Regions from separate parts of the Ruegeria sp. HKCCD6647-2 genome, predicted to be linked through region 2. Evidence: riboswitches for the same ligand, from Rfam matches in the RefSeq annotation. Region 2 holds a riboswitch; the other holds the start of a gene.

Region 1 (9,550 bases), on a different contig from region 2:
TCTTCACCGCCTCTACACCAAGCGCCGCCATCAAAAGCGGGTATTGCTGGCTTGTCGCACCAATGACGCCGGCTTCGACGTTTTGAACGCCGGGGCAGCCGCCATCAACCGACACGATCAATACGTCGTTCTCACGACCGATGGATTTCAGGGCCTCGTACGCACCTGCGGCAGCGGGTTCGTTGATCGTGTGAACAACGTTAATTGTCGGATCCTTGGCCAGAAGGTTTTCCATGGCGCGCCGCCCACCTTCTTCATTACCGTCTGTGACATCGCTGCCAACCAGTCTCGCATCGGTTTCGTCACCGATGACATTGGGGTCGGCAAGATCCACGCCAAAGCCCTCCAGGAACCCTTGGTTGCGCAGAACATCAACGGTCGGTTGGCTGACGTTCAGATCAAGCGTTGCGATTTTTGCATCCGCTGCGGCGTCGCCCATCTTGGCCTTCGCCCATTGCCCGATCAGCAAACCGGCTTTGTAGTTGTCCGTGGCAAACGTTGCATCGGCGGCATCGATTGGGCTGAGCGGCGTGTCCAGCGCGATAACCAAAAGACCCGCATCCCGAGCTTGCTGGACTGCCGGAACAATGGACCCCGTATCGGACGCCGTCAGCAGGATGCCCTTCGCGCCGTCGAGAATACAGGTTTCAATGGCCTGAACCTGCGTTTCGTGGTCGCCATCGATCTTACCGGCGAATGCTTTCAGCGTCATTCCCAGCTCTTCAGCTTTTGCCGTCGCGCCTTCCTTCATTTTTACAAAGAAAGGGTTGGTATCAGTTTTCGTGATCAAGCAGACGGTTTCACCAGCGGCCTGCGCAGATGTTGCCCCGATGGTCAGGGCTGCTGCTGATGCTGCAATATAAAGAATATTCTTCATGGTTTCCTCCCGGGTAATATCTTTGGTCGTGCCGGTTTTCCGGCACCTGCCCGCATTTGTCCTCCAATACGGGTCTGACTATAGCAAAGGCGATTCTGTCGCGCCTGTCAATAAATAAATAAACTTGATTTATTAATTGGAGATGTCATCTTTCCAAAGGGATAGGAGGTGTCTATGGTCGGTCTCATGGAAAAAGAGATGCTGGCAAAACTAACGGGCGGGGTGAACCAAAGCGGTGTTCGCGACCACAATGAGCGCCTGATTCTCACGGTTTTACAAAGGCATGGCCCAACTGCGGGCGCGGATGTCGCGCGCCTTACAGGACTGTCCCCGCAGACCGTTTCCATCATTCTCAGAAAGCTTGAAAAGGACGAAATCCTAAGACGTGGTACGCCGATCCGCGGAAAAGTCGGAAAACCATCGATACCAATGGAACTCAACCCGGAAGGCATCCTGTCGGTGGGAATGAAGATCGGCCGGCGAAGTGCCGATCTTGTATTGATAGATTTTGCCGGCAATCCTCGCCGACAGTTTTCCATTTCTTATGACTATCCATTCCCCGAAACTGTGTTCGGATTTTTGGAAGAAGGGCTGGAAAAACTACTTGCTGATGAGCCGGACAGACTGCGCCGGCGCGTTTGCGGTATCGGGATCGGAACTCCGTTTGAACTCTGGAAGTGGCATGACCTGACAGGCATCGCGGCCGAGAAGTTCCGGACATGGAAAGACGTGAATTTCTTCTCGGAAGTTGCCAAATTCAGCGATCTTCCAGTGTTTGTAGTGAACGACGCAACAGCGGCCTGCCATGCCGAGCATCTGTACGGGCGCGGGGGCGAGTATCGCGACTACTTCTATTTCTTCATTGGTTCGATGATTGGTGGTGGCGTTGCGCTTAACGGCACGGTTTTCGAAGGAAATCAGGGCAACGCCGGCGCATTGGGGGCGATGCGCACCACAGGTCCATTGGGTGAAAGCCAGCAACTTATCGATGTCGCGTCGCTGCACTTGCTTGAAGACCGTTTGGTTGAAGCGGGGGTCGATCCATCCATTCTCTGGAAAAAGCCGCAGGACTGGAGCAGTATTTCCCGCTACGTTGACCCGTGGATCGGCACGACGGCGCAGGAACTTGCCAAAGCTGCCCTATCCATTTGTGCGGTCATTGATTTCGAGGCCATTTTTGTCGACGGTGCCTTCCCGACGGATGTCCGCGAAGAACTGGTGGCGCGCGTTCGGCGATATTTGTTGAATCAGGACAAACGCGGGCTGATCCCTCCGAGGGTCGAGGCCGGGGCGGTCGGCGAAAACGCCAGAGGTATTGGAGCGGCAAGTAGCCCAATTTTTCGTCAATTCCTGTTGAACACGAACGCAGGATTGTCGGCGTTCTGAGTTGAAGCAACACGGCCAGATAACAACGAAAGTTTGATGAAGATTAGCGGGACCCGACTGCCACGGCAAAAGCAGCCCGACATGAAGCTGTGGAATTATCAAGATATGACGTGCACAAAGCCATAATTTGACTTTTGAGAATAGCGTTAGAAGATCGCACCCATTTGTTCTTGGCTGTCATACGGGGCTACGAGCCACTTTCGGCGAAGGCAACATCCGCACGCTCAATCGTGCGTTCTATTAGCGCGTTCACCTGATTCGGCGTTTCGATCGATGACGAATGCCCTGCACCCCTGAACACGACCAGTTCCGATCCACGGATCGCCTGATGCATGTGTTCGGATTTTTCCGAAACCGTCGCAACGTCTTCATCTCCGACACCGATACCGACTGGTATTGCAATTTTGTGGAGCAGATCCGCGCAGCCATCCCTGTCGATCACCCCCTTGACCGCGCGCGTGATACCAATTCGATCATTGCTGGTGATGGCCCGCGCCCAACGTTTCCTTTCATTGTCGCGTTTGGGATCATTCAAAAAACTCTTTCCGAACATGATCGGCATGACCCGATTGATCACCGCCCATAGGCCAATCCAGCGTGCCACAAAATTAAGCATGCGGTACTTTGGTGCATTTTGGGGATCTTCAGGTTGCGCAGAAGTCTCAAGCAACGTCAGGGTCCGGATCAGTTCCGGCTCACGTGCCGCCAATCTCATCCCAACAAATCCCCCCATACTCAAACCAACAAAGTGACATGGAGCTGCATCCAATTCCCTGATCAGAGCAGCGGCATCCCTGGACAGGGTATCAATGTCATAACCCTCTTCGGTGATTCCGCTTTGCCCCTGCCCTCTGTGGTCAAACGTAATACACCGGCACCGATCCCTGAGATGCGCGACTTGCGCTTCGAACATTGCACCACTGAAGAGAAGACCATGGGAAAAAACTATGGGCTCGCCATTTCCCTGGGTATCTTCGAAATGGATGCGCGCTCCGTTCACCTCGATATGGGGCATGATGAGTCTCCGATCATTTTGAGCGCAGTGTAGCACAACCGGGGATATCTTCGGCGTCCGGGTGTTTGCCGTCTGTTCAATGCGAAATTGTCGTATTCAGGTATGCCCGATCTACCGCCCTGCGCGTATCTTCAGCGCAACCCATCCATCAGCTATGAATTCCGGCAAACCGATTGCGAGCGATACCAGCAGCGAGCGATTCAATGTCGGCGCCCAACGGACGGTCTTCGACGAGAGGGGGCGAAACCTCGCGAATGTCGTCGCAAGTTCGGGCCAGTACGTTTCCCAACGATTGCCGGCATCCGCGCAGTTCTACGGCTTGGCAGGCTGCCAACAGTTCGATTGCAGTCAGGTGACGCAAGTACCCGACCACTCTGTTCAACGCCTTAACGGATGCTGGTGAGCCGGGAAAGCAATCCTCTACACCGTTGGCATTCAAGCTGGGCCAGATCGGCACGGATTGAGCCGCGTGCGCGAGCTCTGACAACAGCGCTTCGGCCACTTTCATAACAGGAGCGAAGCCATTGGACGCGCTGTCTGGTTTTGCCAGAAAGCCGGGCAGCGCGCTGAATTCAGGGTTCAATAGCTTCGAAACCCGTGCCAACTGCGCCATCGCTAACGGAACAATTGATCGGGAAAGCGATTCCATGACACTGGTGATTTCAGACGTGAAGTAAGCCCCGCAAGAAATCATCTCATCGTTGTCAACAAAAGCTACCGGGTTGTCGCTGGAACTGTTGATTTCAATCGTCAGGAACTCGATCGCACTGTCGAGGGCTGCGCGAGTCGTGCCGTGGATCTGAGCCACGTTTCGAAACGACAAAGGATCCTGCAAACGCCGCGCCTGCCCCGGATCAAACAAAGCTCCACCGGTCAATCGTTTGCGCAACCCTTCGGCGGCTTTCAATTGGCCGGGATGTGGCTTGATACGAAGCACCCGTGGCTCCAGCGGCCCGGCATTCGCGCGAAACCCTTCCATTGAAAGCGCCGCGGCAGATTGTGCCGCCTCGAACGCACAGGCTGTTTCCGCCACCGCAAGTGCCGCGGCCCCGGCAACGGCACAGGCATGGTTTGCCAGCGCCAGCCCGTCGCGCGGCGCCAATTTCAACGGCTCAATTCCGTGTGCGCGCATAACCTCGATGCTGGGGCCAACGGTTCCGTCAGGGGCTCGCATCTTCCCTTCGCCGATTAACGACAATCCGACAGTTGCATTGATAACCAGATCGGCCGCACCAATTGATCCGATGTCCCCGACGACAGGCGTCAAGCCTGCATTCAGGCACTCCGCAATGTGCTTCGCAACCTCGGGTCGGGCTGCACTATGACCTGTCAGCATCGTGTTTACCCGCACAATCAGCCCCGCCCTGACGGTGTCTGGCACAGCTTGGGGGCCGATCGCCTGAGCCCGCCCGCGTAACGTCTGAACCGAGAATTCGGACAGCGCGTCCGCCGACAGCACTTCGGTGGCCCGGGCGCCCAATCCCGTTGTGACCCCATACACTGGTATCCGTTCCTGGATGGCGCGTGCCACCAGCGCATGTGACTTGGCCATTGCCGCCAGCCCTGCGGGATCAAGCGAAACTGGCCGAGATTGCCGTGCCGCCTCGCCGAGCGCTTCAACGGTCAATGACGCTCCGTCTAGCCTGAGTGAACCCATCTCAGGCATTCCGGTAGAGAAGCTTCTGAACGATACCGAGCTCTCGGGCCCGCTCCAGAATCCGGGCTCCCAGAGCAATGTCCCCGGTCGACATGCCACGGTGCCAGAACAAAATGGTCTCGTCGTCGGATTCCCGGCCCGGTTTCAAACCCGCTGCAATTTCGCCGATTTCGGCGTAAAACGTGTTTTCGCTTACAAGGCCGGCGTCTATGTGCGGACGCAGCGCGCCCAGATGACCCGCGCGCATCTGGCCCAGATCGTCCATGACAAACTTGTCGAACCCCTCAGTAAAGTTCAGCGGCAGGGCGCTCATCGTGCCGTAAGGCACCACAATTGCGCCTTTTTTGACCCAAGACCGGTCAAACATTGGCGTTGGTTCGTTTAGGCGCGTTGCTTCGATCAGGATGTCTGCCCCATTCAGGCAGCTCTGCCAGTCTTCGGCGACAATCACCTTTTTGCCCAGATCGCCGCTGAGTCTGTCACCGAAGGCATCACGGCTTTCCTGACGTCGCGAGTGCACCCGGATTTCTTCAAAGTCGAACAGATGATCCAACAACCTGACATTCCAGTAGGACGTGCCACGCGCGCCGACATGCCCCAGTATTCGAGGGTTTCGGGGACCCAACCATTTGGCGCCAAGGGCGGTCAGAGCACCTGTCCGCATATCGGTGATACCAGCGGCATCAATCACTGCACGCGGGGCGCCGGTTCTGGGACAGAACAGGTTCAGCAGGGCCAGTTCCGACGGCAAGCCCTGCTTGTAATTGTCGACATAGTCGCCAACAATTTTCACCCCGGCATAGCCCAGCGGCTCCACATAGCCACGCAGCACGTTGAAATGCCCGTTGAACGCGGGGTCAGGCGTCAGATGCATGCGCGGCTCTATGACCGTCTTACCCTGCCCCGCCGCGATCAATCCCTGCTCGATCGCGTTCAGAATGTCATCATTGCTGAGTGCCACCTGATCGACTTCGGGCTGACCCAGGTATTCGATTTCAATTTTTGTCATGCGTAGATCCCGTGCTTTTTGTCATCTTGAAGAATGCATGCTGGCGTTCCAGATCAAAAAATGTGACGCTTGCCTAAGAATTCCTGATGCAAAACGAACGCCGCCCATGCGACTTCCCCCGCTGAACACACTCAAAGCATTTGAGGCAACCGTCCGACTTGGCGGGTTCACCGCGGCCGCGGCTGAACTGGGAGTGTCGCCTGCCGCAGTGAGCATGCAGGTCAAAAAGGCCGAAGAATTCCTTGGGAAAAAGCTGTTTCATCGGACCAACAACAGCCTGTTGCTTACAGATGCAGGGCGATCCTGCTATCCAACGATCGGCGACGCGCTGATGAGCATCTCAGCCATCACAGATCAACTCCTGGAAAACGAAGCGCGCTCTCGGATCATCATCAGCACTATTCAATCTTTGGCAGAAAAATGGGTCGCTCCTGCAGTATCCAGATTTCGATCTTCTCATCCAGACATAGGGATAGAATTGCGCATCGAAGGTGACCCGGTGGATTTGACAAGCACCCAAACCGACATCCGGATCACTGCTGAAAGCCATCTGTATCCCCAACACACAACCGAACCCCTTTTCACCGATACCGTCTATCCCTATTGCAGCCAACAGTTTCGCAAGCGATTTTTTTCGAACGGAAATCTTGCCGAAGTTCCTGACAACCTGCTGATCCATACCGATTGGGGTGAACAATATGCGTCATACCCGACATGGGCCGCTTGGTTCCGTGCCGCGGGGCTCGCAAGAACACCGGACATCCGCAAAGGCCTGCGGATCGGAGGCGCAGCCGTTGCCTTTGCACTTGCGTCCCGGGGTACGGGTATAGCTCTCGTACCGAAAATGCTCATTGATGCAGAGCGCGGTGCGGAGTGTCTTCCGCAATCCGCATTACTGGGTTTGTCTTTGCCTTATGGCTATGCAGCCATTCTTCCCAAACACTCGGCAGACCTGCGCCCCCCACCCTTCAAACCGGCATTAATTCAGGCGATTCTTGCCGACTTGAAGCAAAACGGCTGACACTTACAGGGTATGCCATGCCTGTCTTCCGAAATTCAGTGACAAAGCCAGAATTGCTATGAAACCGGTTGTCTTTTCGTCCGATCCCGCCTAGGCACAACAACACCTCGGGGTGCGCGGCTTGCCGTGCTGAGATGCCTTTGGCGAACCCGTTGAACCTGAACCGGCTAGAACCGGCGGAGGGAAGGGTAGCGGTTTCATCCATCCTTGCCCTCTCGCCGCAATGGAGGATGATATGAAACATCTGATGATTGCTGCGGGAATACTGAGTGCAACATCGGCCATCGCCGCCGACAAACCTCAGCTGACCGTTTATACCTATGACAGCTTTGTCTCGGACTGGGGCCCCGGCCCGCAGGTCGAAGAAGCCTTCGAGGCAGTGTGCAACTGCGACCTGAACCTGATTGGTGTCGAGGACGGCGCGGCGCTGCTGTCACGTATCCGGCTTGAGGGTGAGAGTTCCAACGCCGATGTCGTGCTGGGGCTGGATACCAACCTGATGACCGCAGCGAAGGAAACCGGTCTGTTTGCCCCCAGCTCGGTCACAGCTGACTACACGCTCCCGATCGAGTGGACGGATGATGTCTTTGCACCCTACGACTGGGGGTATTTTGCGTTCGTCCACAACGCGGATTCACCGGCGCCTGCCAATTTCCAAGAACTTGCAGACGGCGACACCAAAATCATCATTCAGGACCCGCGCTCGTCCACTCCGGGCCTTGGGCTGTTGTTGTGGGTCAAAGCGGCCTATGGCGATGAAGCGCCGGACATCTGGGCCGGGCTTGCCGACAACATCGTAACCGTGACCAAGGGTTGGTCCGAGGCCTATGGCCTGTTCCTTGAGGGTGAGGCGGACATGGTCCTCAGCTACACGACCTCTCCGGCCTATCATCTGATCGCAGAGGAAGATGCCAGCAAGGCAGCGGCGGCCTTTGACGAGGGGCACTACATGCAGGTCGAAGTTGCGGCAAAACTGGCCGGAACCGATCAACCCGAACTGGCCGATCAATTCCTGGAGTTCATGGTTTCGGACGCTTTCCAACAGATCATTCCAACGACCAACTGGATGTATCCGGCGGTAACGCCGGCCTCTGGACTGCCTGAAGGGTTTGAAACTCTGATCGTGCCCGAGAAATCCCTGCTCTTCGGAGCGAATGAAGCCGCCGCAATGCGGGATCAGGCGCTTGCGGAATGGCTGGGCGCGCTCAGCCAGTAAGCCCGTTACCGGGTATCGGCGCGGCCGCGCTGGTCGCCGCGCTGATACTGGGTACGCTCGGCGCGGTCGCCCTGCGTGCCGAAGCAGCCGGCGGGTTTGGCCCCGCCGACTGGTCTGCCCTGCGCTTTACGCTTACACAGGCGGTGTTGTCCGCACTGTTCAGCGCGGGATTGGCCGTCCCGGTTGCACGGGCACTCGCCCGGCGAAGGTTCAAGGGGCGACAAGCCCTCATTGCCTTGTTGGGCGCGCCTTTCATTCTGCCGGTTATCGTTGCAATCCTCGGACTGTTGCAGGTCTTTGGCCGTGCGGGGTGGATCTCGGACATTCTGGGGTTCTTTGGCCTCGCCCCCATTCGCATCTACGGCTTGCATGGTGTCGTTCTGGCCCATGTGTTCTTCAACCTGCCCTTGGCCACGCGCCTCATCCTGCAGGCGTGGCAGGAAGTTCCCGCCGAGAGGTTTCGCCTGGCCGCGCAATTGGACTGCAACGGCATGGCGATGTTCCGGTTGATCGAACTGCCCATGCTGACACGGATACTCCCCGGGGTGCTGGCCGTAATCTTCGCCATTTGCCTGACAAGTTTCGCCGTTGCTTTGACGCTGGGCGGGGGACCGCGGGCGACGACACTTGAACTCGCAATCTATCAGGCCTTCACCTATGACTTTGACCTTGGTCGCGCTGCACTGCTGTCAGCGCTGCAACTTGCACTAACAGCCGCCGCCGCGCTGGCAGCGCTCAGGTTTTCGCGCAGAGATGGCCTTGGCGCAGGGCTGGATCGTGCCATTCGCCGCTGGGATGGAGGGGCGCCTGCAATCGATGCGTTCTGGATCTTGGCGGCGGCGGCATTCCTGTTGCTCCCTTTGGCATCAGTGGTGATTTCGGGGTTCGCGGGGTTCTTTGACATGCCAGCAATTGTGTTTCGCGCGGCGCTGACCTCGATCATTGTGGCCGCTGCCAGCACTGCGATCCTGCTGATGCTTGCACTGCCGATGGCAACGGCCGCCGCGACCGGGCGTTACGGAATTGTCGAACTCAGCGGAATTCTGGGTCTGGCCGCGTCACCGTTGGTTATCGGCACCGGTCTGTTCATTATGATTCGTCCACTGGCAAACCCGACTTCGCTGGCGCTTCCTGTGACCGCCCTGGTGAATGCCGTCATGGCCCTGCCCTTTGCCCTGCGCATTCTCGTGCCAGCAGCCCGCGATATCGTCGCGCGGCACGGGCGGCTCGGGCTATCACTGGGCATGGAAAAGAAGACCTTTTTTGCCTGGGTTCTGCTCCCTCGAATGCGCCCGCAAATCTGCTTTGCCGCTGGCCTCGGCGCCGCACTATCGATGGGTGATCTTGGCGTAATCGCCTTGTTCGCTGA
Region 2 (9,550 bases):
AAGAACCGACGCGCTGATCAGCGGTTTGTCCTGTTCCAGGCACGTGTCCGAGAGGATGTAACTGACGGCATAGCTGTCCGCGCAGTCAAGGATCACGTCCGACCATGTGACCAATGTGCGGGCATTTCCACTCGTTAGAGCCTGATTTCGGTCAACAACCTCGATCTCGCCATTCAGCGCACGGCAACGATCAGCGGCAACTTCGGCCTTGAAGCGACCACAATCCGCCTCGGTAAACAACGTCTGGCGGTGCAGGTTCGACGCATCGACAGTATCATTGTCCACAATCGTGATCCGACCAATACCGGCACCGGCTAGCAATGGCAGAACCGACGAGGCCAGCCCCCCTGCACCAACCACCAGGACGCAGGCGGAAGACAGTCGCGCCTGTCCCGCGACCCCCACCTCGGGCAGCAATAACTGACGAGCGTAACGGCTCATCGCGTTACCTCGATCCATTGCCGCACTCGGGCTTCTGGCTCCGGGCTTAGCGTGATGTCGGTCACGACCGATACGATGTCCGCCCCGGCGGCAAGCACATCCGCAACGCGTTCAACACTCATACCGCCGATTCCGACCAGTGGGATATCGCCGATACGCGCCTTCCACTCCGTCACGCGTGGCAAGCCTTGTTCGTGCCATTTCATCTTTTTCAGGATCGTCGGATAGACCGGTCCCAAGGCGACATAATCCGGATCCAAGGAAAGCGCGCGCTCAAGCTCTTCGTTGTCGTGAGTGGAAACGCCCATATTTAGACCCGCTTTTCGAATGGCTTTCAGGTCGGCGTCGTCCAGATCCTCCTGCCCCAGGTGGATCCAGTCGCACCCCAGATCAATGGCTAGTTGCCAGTGGTCGTTCACCACCAGAACGGCGCCGTGCCAGCGACACAGATCGCGTGAAATGGCGATTTGTTCGCGTACCAAGTCCTCGGGCTGGTCCTTTACACGCAACTGCACAAGTTTGATGCCCAGGGGCAACATCCGCCGCAGCCAGTCGGCGTGATCGAAGATCGGATAAAACCGGTCAAGGATCATGACAGGAACGCCTTCCCGATGACCGGAGTGGATGCCACAGCCATATCGCGCTGTTGGATCGGGTCGGCGCGATAGGCCAGTTTCCCGGCTTCAATAGCCTTGACCATCGCCTGAGCCATAACCACCGGATCACCGGCCCGTGCGACCGCTGTGTTCAGAAGAACTGCGTCAAATCCCAGCTCCATCGCGTGGGCAGCGTGACTCGGCAGACCGATCCCCGCGTCGATGACCAGAGGTGTATCGGGGAATTCCGCCCTCATCGCGCGCAGTGCATATTCGTTGCTCAGACCGCGCCCCGACCCGATTGGCGCGCCCCAGGGCATCAGAACCTCGCATCCGGCCTCAAGCAGGCGTTCGCCAACGATCAGGTCATCGGTTGTGTAGGGAAACACCTGAAACCCATCCTCGGTCAGGATGTGTGCGGCCTCGACCAGTTGAAACACGTCCGGTTGCAGGCTGTCGGAGTGGCCGATCAGTTCGAGTTTTATCCACGGCGTTTCAAAAACCTCACGCGCCATTTGGGCTGTGGTGACAGCTTCCTTCACCGTGTGGCACCCGGCCGTGTTTGGCAGAATGCGGACACCCAAGTCGCGGATCATGCGCCAGAAAGTCTGGCCTCCGCCTGATTCCCGGCGCAGGGACACGGTCGCAACAGCGGCCCCGCTTTCGCGAAACGCGCGCTCAAGGATGGCCGGGCTCGGGTATTGCGCGGTGCCCAGCATCAACGGGTTGGGCAGTTCGACACCATAAAAGGGTTTCATCCTCACCCCCCCTGCATCGGCGCGACAATCTCGACCCGATCCCCTTCGGCAAGCTTTTGAGCGATGCGCAGACTGGACGGCACGAATTCCTTGTTCACAGCTGTCGCCACGCGGCCAGAGAACCCGCATTCCGTAAGCAGATCCGAAAGAGTCCCGGCCTGAACATCCCTGGGTTCTCCGTTAAGCACGATCTTCATCGACAAACTCCGAATAATTGTTTTCCAGTGCCAGATCGGCCACACCCTGAGCCAACGCCGGGGCAAGCAGGTAGCCATGGCGATAAAGCCCGTTTGCGTAGATTGTTCGCCCCAACCGCCGGATGCGCGGCAGGTTATCGGGGAATGCAGGGCGCAGATCGACGCCGATTTCCAGCACTTCGGCCTCTCCGAAAGCGGGATTGAGCGCATAGGCCGCGCTGAGTAGCTCCAGCATGGAGCGGGCTGTGATACGGCTGCTGTCCTCGGCTTCGACCATCGTCGCGCCCAGCATGAAGACGCCGTCCGCGCGCGGTACGACATAAAGAGGTATGCGCGGATGCAGCAGTCGCACCGGCCTGTTCAAGGTCACATCCTTGCAACGGATCACCAGCATCTCGCCCTTTACGCCGCGCAGATCGTGCAGCGTGTCCCGCGCGTGCAGACCGCGGCAATCAATTGCGTTCTCCAACCGAGCCGGGGCAGGTTTACGGTGAAAACTAACACCCAGAGTCTCGAGCCGTCGATAGACATCCAAAAGGGCCCGCCGGGGATTCAGGTGCGCTTCACCATCGAAAAACAGACCTTTGTTGAATCCATGTAAATCAGGCTCTAACAGGGCAAGTTTTTCTCGATCGATCTCGGAGTACCCTTCCGTACGGCGTGCAAATCGACGCAAATCGGGCAGGTCACGGGCATTGGCCACAACCAACGTGCCGCGCCGCTGAACCTGCGTGCGCGCGGCCCACCAGCCGATTGCAGCCTGACCCAGCCGCAGAACGGGTTCCTCGGCGGTCTCGTTTTCGCACCACGGCGCCAACATCCCTCCGGCCCACCAGGAACAGCCGTGCGCCGCCGGAGGTCCTGCGGGGTCAAACACCTGAACCTTGGCGCCGCGCGAGACCAGCTCGGATGCGACCGCAAGACCGGCGACACCGGACCCTATAACCGACCAGACCGTCACGCGGACCATACCTGATGAAAGTGGTGAACCGGCCCCTGACCCTGACCCACCTGCAACTCGTCCGCACGCACAATGGCCGTCTGCAAATAGGCATGAGCATCCGCAACTGCATCGGTCACGCAGTGCCCCTTAGCGAGACCTGCGGCAATGGAGGACGACAAAGTGCAGCCCGTGCCGTGCGTGTTTTTGGTGACGTGACGCGGCGCCCGGTATTCCGTCACCGAGCCCGACTGGTCGACGAGAAGATCGTGGCAAACATCACCCGCCCCGTGCCCGCCTTTCATAAGAACGGACCGAGGCCCCATCCCGCACAGCGCCTTACCTTGATCGATCATCTCGGCGACGGACTCAGCTGGGTGACTGTCCAGCAAGCGGGCGGCCTCTGGCAGGTTGGGCGTCAGAACCGTGGCCATCGACAGCAGCACGTCCCGAAGCGTTGAAACAGCGGCGTCCGCCAGCAGTGCATCGCCGGATTTGGCAACCATTACGGGGTCGATCACGACCGGTCCCGGGAAACTGGCCAAAGACGCTGCCACAGTTTGGATGATTTCGGGTGTGGCAAGCATCCCGATCTTGACCGTGCGCACGTCCAAATCGCTCAGTACGGCCGCGATCTGATCTGCGACCATATCCAGCGGTATGCTGTGCACAGCGGTCACTGCCTGCGTGTTCTGAGCCGTTACGGCGGTGATGACGCTAGCGCCGTAAACGCCCAGTGCAGACATCGCCTTGAGATCGGCCTGTATGCCGGCCCCTCCGCCGCTGTCCGATCCTGCAATTGTCAGCGCGATTGGCACCATGTCGTTGCTCCAACATCTTTTGGGCAACGGGCATGGAAAACGTCGGTATGCCGTCAGCATACTGTAAGACCGTTCCCTACGCCGGTATTGCCCGGATCAGGTTCGATGGGTTAGCGCATTCGCGCCTCTCAGCCCCCAGGCGGGGCACCCCAACGGTTCACGTGCAAAATTTCAGGGGTCTCATCCGGATTCAAGGGCCAATTTGGCGCAGCCGACAAAAAACTGGACTTATGAAATGAAAAGAGCCGGTCCACGGGACCGGCTCTTTGTTGTGCAATTGAGTGCTGGGTCAGCCTTTCATACCGTCCCAAAAAGACTTGACGGACGAGAAAAAGCTTTTGGATTCCGGATGGTTATCTTCGCCCAGATCGTCAAACTCGCGAAGCAACTCTTTCTGACGGCTCGTCAGATTGACCGGAGTTTCCACCGCCAATTCGATGAACATGTCCCCGACACCACCACCGCGCAGGGCAGGCATGCCCTTTCCGCGCAGCCGCATTTGGCGCCCGGACTGGCTGCCTGCCGGGATTTGAACACGGCCTCGGCCGCCATCAATGGTCGGCACCTCGATCGACCCGCCCAGCGCGGCCTTGGCCATGCTGACCGGCACGCGGCAATAGAGGTTTACACTGTCACGTTCGAACAGCTTGTGCTCGGACACCTCGACAAAGATGTACAGATCACCCGGAGGGCCACCGCGCATCCCGGCCTCGCCCTCGCCCGCAAGGCGAATGCGGGTACCGGTTTCGACACCGGCGGGAATGTTCACGGACAGCGCACGCTCTTTCTCGACACGGCCTGCACCCTTGCAGGATTTGCACGGATTCTTGATGATCTGCCCCAGGCCCGAACAGGTTGGGCAGGTGCGTTCCACGGTGAAAAAGCCCTGTTGCGCCCGGACCTTACCCATGCCCGAACAGGTTGGACAAGCCGTGGGTTCCACGCCGCCTTCAGCCCCGGTTCCTTCGCACGAGGAACAGGCCACAGCCGTAGGAACATTTATGGTCTTTTGAAGGCCGGCATATGCCTCTTCCAGTGTCACCCGCAGGTTATAGCGCAGGTCGGACCCACGCGCGGCCCGGCGTCCGCCACCGCCGCGCTGACCGCCCATGAAGTCGCCGAACAGGTCGTCAAACACATCCGAAAACGCGCTGGAGAAGTCACCGTGACCGAATCCGCCGCCCGGCCGTCCTCCACTTCCGCCCATGCCGTTCTCGAACGCGGCATGGCCGAAGCGGTCATAGGCAGCCTTCTTGTCCGCGTCGCGCAGCACGTCATAGGCTTCGTTCGCTTCCTTGAACTGAGCCTCTGCATCCGGGTTGTCCTTGTTGCGGTCCGGATGCAATTCCTTGGCCTTCCTGCGAAAGCCCTTTTTTATTTCATCCGACGAAGCGCCCTTGGACACGCCGAGCACTTCGTAATAGTCGCGCTTTGACATTTGTTATTCCTTCGTGCCGCCGGGTGCGTTGCTTTCACTGAGCCTGTACACGCCATTGGTGTTGTTTGCAAAGCTGGCCACGTAACCCGCCTTATTCAAGACCTGGGCAAGCCCATCATCCGAGTGCTTGATTTCAACCAGCAGCAGATCTGGCCAGATCCCGCCCGGTGCGTCTTCGAAAAAGGCCTGTAAAACGCGGGTTTCCTGACCCTCAATATCCATCTTCATTGCATCGACTCTGGTCAAACCCGCGTCGTGCATTGCGTCCAGCAATGGGACAGCATTCACGCTCAGGTCCCCGGCATCGGTAACTTTGGCATGTCCTCTGTCCCCCAGGTTCGAGGACTCGAACCAAACCTCACCCGGTTTGTCAGACAAGGCCTGATCGCAATGGGTCACCTCGGTGGCAGCGTTTGCAGCCAGATTGGTCGCAAGCCTTGCCTTGTTGACCGGGTCCGGTTCCACGGCCAAAGCTCTGAGATTGCGCCCCAACCCTTGCACGACCGATCTGACCCATAGCGTATAAAGACCGACATTCGCTCCGGCATCGACAAAGACATAGTCGCCCGAGCTTTGCGATACATGATCAGCCAGCAGTCGTCGTTCATCGGGATCGAAGAACTGAGTGCCCGTGATAACGCGCCTCTCTGCCCAGTTGTCCGAAGGGTACAGGCGGCATTTCTGCCCTCCGAACACTTCGACGTCGTAAGGCTCGTTCCGACTCGCCATTATGAGCCTGCGAATCCCGGACGACATCCATTGACGCGGCATGACTTCTGACCACCGGCGCAATGTTTCCATCCGATGTGAAAGAGCGTAAGTGCCAAAGGGAGGTTCAAGGACCGCGGACTGCATGGTGAATGCTGTCCCGGCGGGACCTGTCTGGACCCGCCGGAAACCGTGTTCGCGTTAGGCGCGCTTGTCGTCGTCGAGGTCTTCGAACTCGGCGTCGACAATGTCGTCATCACCAGGTGCTGCATCCGCCGCTGCCGGCTCATCTTCGGCCTCTTCGGCTTGCGCCTTATAGATGGCCTCGCCCAGCTTCATCGCGGCTTCGGTGACGTTCTGGATGCCCGACTTGATCTTGTCGGCATTCTCGGTTTCCAGCTCGTCCTTCAGCGCGGCAATCGCCAGCTCGATAGCTTCGATGGTGGTCGGGTCGACCTTGTCGGCATGCTCTTCCATCGACTTTTCGGTCGAATGGATGAGGCTTTCCGCCTGGTTCTTGGCTTCGACCAGCTCTTTGCGCTGCTTGTCGGCCTCGGCGTTTTCCTCGGCGTCCTTGACCATCTTTTCGATGTCTTCGTCCGACAAACCGCCCGATGCCTGGATGGTGATCTTCTGCTCTTTGCCGGTGCCTTTGTCTTTGGCCGAAACCGAGACAATGCCATTGGCGTCGATGTCGAAGGTCACCTCGATCTGAGGCATACCGCGCGGTGCCGGCGGAATGTCCTCGAGGTTGAACTGACCCAGGATCTTGTTGTCCGAGGCCATTTCACGCTCACCCTGGAACACGCGGATGGTCACGGCGTTCTGGTTGTCCTCGGCGGTCGAGAAGACCTGAGACTTCTTGGTCGGGATCGTGGTGTTGCGGTCGATCAGACGGGTGAACACGCCACCCAGTGTCTCGATGCCCAACGACAGCGGGGTCACGTCCAGCAGAACCACGTCCTTGACGTCGCCCTGCAGAACACCGGCCTGAATCGCGGCGCCCATGGCAACCACTTCGTCCGGGTTCACGCCTTTGTGCGGCTCTTTGCCGAAGAACTTGGTGACCTCTTCGATCACTTTCGGCATCCGGGTCATACCACCGACTAGAACAACCTCATCCACGTCCGAAGGCGACAGACCAGCGTCTTTCAAAGCGGCCTGGCACGGCTTCATCGATTTCTTGATCAGGTCACCAACCAGCGATTCCAGCTTGGCACGGGTCAACTTCATGACCATGTGCAGCGGCTGACCGTTGGCACCCATCGAGATGAACGGCTGGTTGATTTCGGTCTGCGAGGTCGAGGACAGCTCGATCTTGGCTTTCTCAGCGGCTTCTTTCAGACGCTGCAGGGCCATCTTGTCCTGGGACAGGTCGACACCGTGTTCCTTTTTGAACTCTTCCGCCAGGTAGTTGACGATGCGCATGTCAAAGTCTTCACCACCCAGGAAGGTGTCACCATTGGTCGACTTAACCTCGAATAGGCCGTCGTCGATTTCCAGAATGGTCACGTCGAAGGTACCACCACCAAGGTCATAAACCGCGATGGTTTGGGTGTCTTCCTTGTCCAGACCATATGCCAGCGCAGCAGCTGTCGGTTCGTTGATGATCCGCAGCACTTCCAAACCGGCGATTTTACCGGCGTCTTTAGTGGCCTGACGCTGAGCGTCGTTGAAGTATGCCGGAACGGTGATGACCGCCTGCGTGACTTCCTCACCCAGATAGCTCTCGGCGGTTTCCTTCATCTTGCCCAGAGTGAAGGCCGAGATCTGGCTTGGGGAGTATTTTTCACCGCGGGCTTCGACCCACGCGTCGCCATTTCCGCCATCGACAATGGCATACGGCACCATTTTCTTGTCTTTTTCGACTTCTGCATCATCCACGCGACGACCGATCAGGCGCTTGACGCCAAAGATGGTGTTGTCGGGGTTGGTGACCGCCTGACGTTTTGCAGGCTGACCGACCAGTCGCTCATCTTCGGTGAAGGCGACGATCGAGGGCGTTGTCCGCGCCCCTTCGGCGTTTTCGATGACCTTCGGCTGCGAGCCGTCCATGATGGCCACACACGAGTTGGTGGTTCCGAGGTCAATCCCGATTACTTTTCCCATTTTTGCAATCCCTTTCTCTTCAAGGCGATGTCCCGAGGCCGGGACCCGTTATGGCATCCATGCCCCGATCTGATGTGCGCGACGGCACTACACCATCGCGCGTCCCGGCGTATATAAGGGCGGGACCAGAAGCCTGCAAGCGTTCAGAAACGCAGGTTTTCGGGAATCTGAAGCCTTTTTTGCAAGGATTTGGCAAGGAATGGGGAATCCGGAATGGCGCGGCTGATTTTGCGGGGGTTCGACATCAGGAAAGGATACCTGAACGTTGCCGCTCAGACGGCGCTGATCGAAGAGCTGCGCCCGATTCTGAGGGCCGCACCTTTGTTCCGGCCTACAACGTCGACTGGCAAGACGATGTCCGTCCGCATGACATCGGCCGGAGAACTGGGCTGGGTGTCGGACAGCGCGGGCTACAGGTATCAGACCAATCATCCCAAGGGCATGACGTGGCCAGAAATTCCCCGCGTTATCCTGAACATCTGGCAGGACGTGACCGAAGCGAACCGGCTGCCGGATTGTTGCCTGATCAATTATTACGGTGAAGGAGCCCGGATGGGGATGCATCAGGACAAGGATGAAGAGGATTTTTCCTGGCCCGTTGTCTCGGTTTCGCTGGGCGACGATGCGCTGTTCCGCATCGGAAACACAACTCGGGGCGGAAAGACCGAGTCAGTCTGGCTGAACTCGGGGGATGTGGTGATCATGGGCGGCCCCGCGCGGCTGACGTATCACGGGGTGGATCGCATCCGATTCGGATCATCCCGGCTGTTGCCCAAGGGGGGTCGGATCAACCTCACCCTGCGCGTGGCGACCTAACGGCGCGCGTCCCAGCTTTGCGAGACCTGTTTGCGCGTATAGAACTCGGCCAGCAATCCGATCATCAGCAACACAATCCCGACCCAAAGCGCGTATTCCCAGTTCGAATTGCGGGGAAAGTAGTTCCGAAAGACAAAACCGCGGCACTGATCAATCAGGTGAAACAAAGGATTCCAAGCGAACATGCCCAGCATGAAGCCGCCCAGCGCGTTGCCGACAAACATCTTGCCCGAAAACACCATGTTCATGCGGCGGTATATGTTTGTGAGGATGGTTACTGCTTTGGGAAACCAGGGCTTCAGCGCCAGAAAAATCACTCCGACCGCGCAACCTGTGAACCAGGCCAACACCAGCATCGCAAAGGCCCCCCCGGGTTCCTGAATTTCAAGCGGGGCGACAGCGACGCTGTAGATGAACAGGATCACCAGGATCGAGACAAGTTGCGTGTACAGAGTTCCAAATGCCGCGGCCAGCAACGTAACCGCCATATTCATCGGTGAATGCAACATCATCGGGTTGTTTCCGCTGCCGACCCCGGACATGGCGCTGACCGATTTGACGTGGGTCATGTAGAGGAAAACACCCGAAAGGATGAAAAGTATGAACTCGCCCCTGATCTTGGCGATCCGTGCGCCCATGAAAGACATGATCAGGTAAAAGACCGAGGCCACAAGAACGATCTGAACGATGTTCAGCAATATCGCCAGAACCGCATTCGAATGCTGT

Evidence for each region. A riboswitch is a leader RNA that binds a small molecule or an ion and turns the genes downstream of it on or off. The one in region 2 is predicted to bind thiamine pyrophosphate.
Region 1: another riboswitch for thiamine pyrophosphate. It lies ahead of thiB (thiamine ABC transporter substrate binding subunit); the one in region 2 lies ahead of thiD (bifunctional hydroxymethylpyrimidine kinase/phosphomethylpyrimidine kinase).

The regions. Positions count from the first base shown of each region.
Region 1 is NZ_JBWVBD010000002.1:12,398-21,947, forward strand. It holds gene AC2TDJ_RS06120 (substrate-binding domain-containing protein) at 1-877, opposite strand, end outside; gene AC2TDJ_RS06125 (ROK family transcriptional regulator) at 1,064-2,263, shown strand; gene AC2TDJ_RS06130 (alpha/beta fold hydrolase) at 2,451-3,278, opposite strand; gene AC2TDJ_RS06135 (aromatic amino acid lyase) at 3,427-4,905, opposite strand; gene AC2TDJ_RS06140 (ornithine cyclodeaminase family protein) at 4,937-5,944, opposite strand; gene AC2TDJ_RS06145 (LysR family transcriptional regulator) at 6,051-6,965, shown strand; TPP riboswitch at 7,064-7,167, shown strand; gene thiB (thiamine ABC transporter substrate binding subunit) at 7,201-8,181, shown strand; gene AC2TDJ_RS06155 (thiamine/thiamine pyrophosphate ABC transporter permease ThiP) at 8,157-9,550, shown strand, end outside.
Region 2 is NZ_JBWVBD010000001.1:402,871-412,420, reverse strand. It holds gene AC2TDJ_RS01960 (ThiF family adenylyltransferase) at 1-441, opposite strand, end outside; gene AC2TDJ_RS01955 (thiamine phosphate synthase) at 438-1,034, opposite strand; gene AC2TDJ_RS01950 (thiazole synthase) at 1,031-1,795, opposite strand; gene thiS (sulfur carrier protein ThiS) at 1,798-1,992, opposite strand; gene AC2TDJ_RS01940 (FAD-dependent oxidoreductase) at 1,976-2,953, opposite strand; gene thiD (bifunctional hydroxymethylpyrimidine kinase/phosphomethylpyrimidine kinase) at 2,950-3,753, opposite strand; TPP riboswitch at 3,810-3,915, opposite strand; gene dnaJ (molecular chaperone DnaJ) at 4,043-5,191, opposite strand; gene AC2TDJ_RS01925 (FkbM family methyltransferase) at 5,195-5,920, opposite strand; gene dnaK (molecular chaperone DnaK) at 6,101-8,008, opposite strand; gene AC2TDJ_RS01915 (alpha-ketoglutarate-dependent dioxygenase AlkB family protein) at 8,222-8,824, shown strand; gene AC2TDJ_RS01910 (ABC transporter permease) at 8,821-9,550, opposite strand, start outside.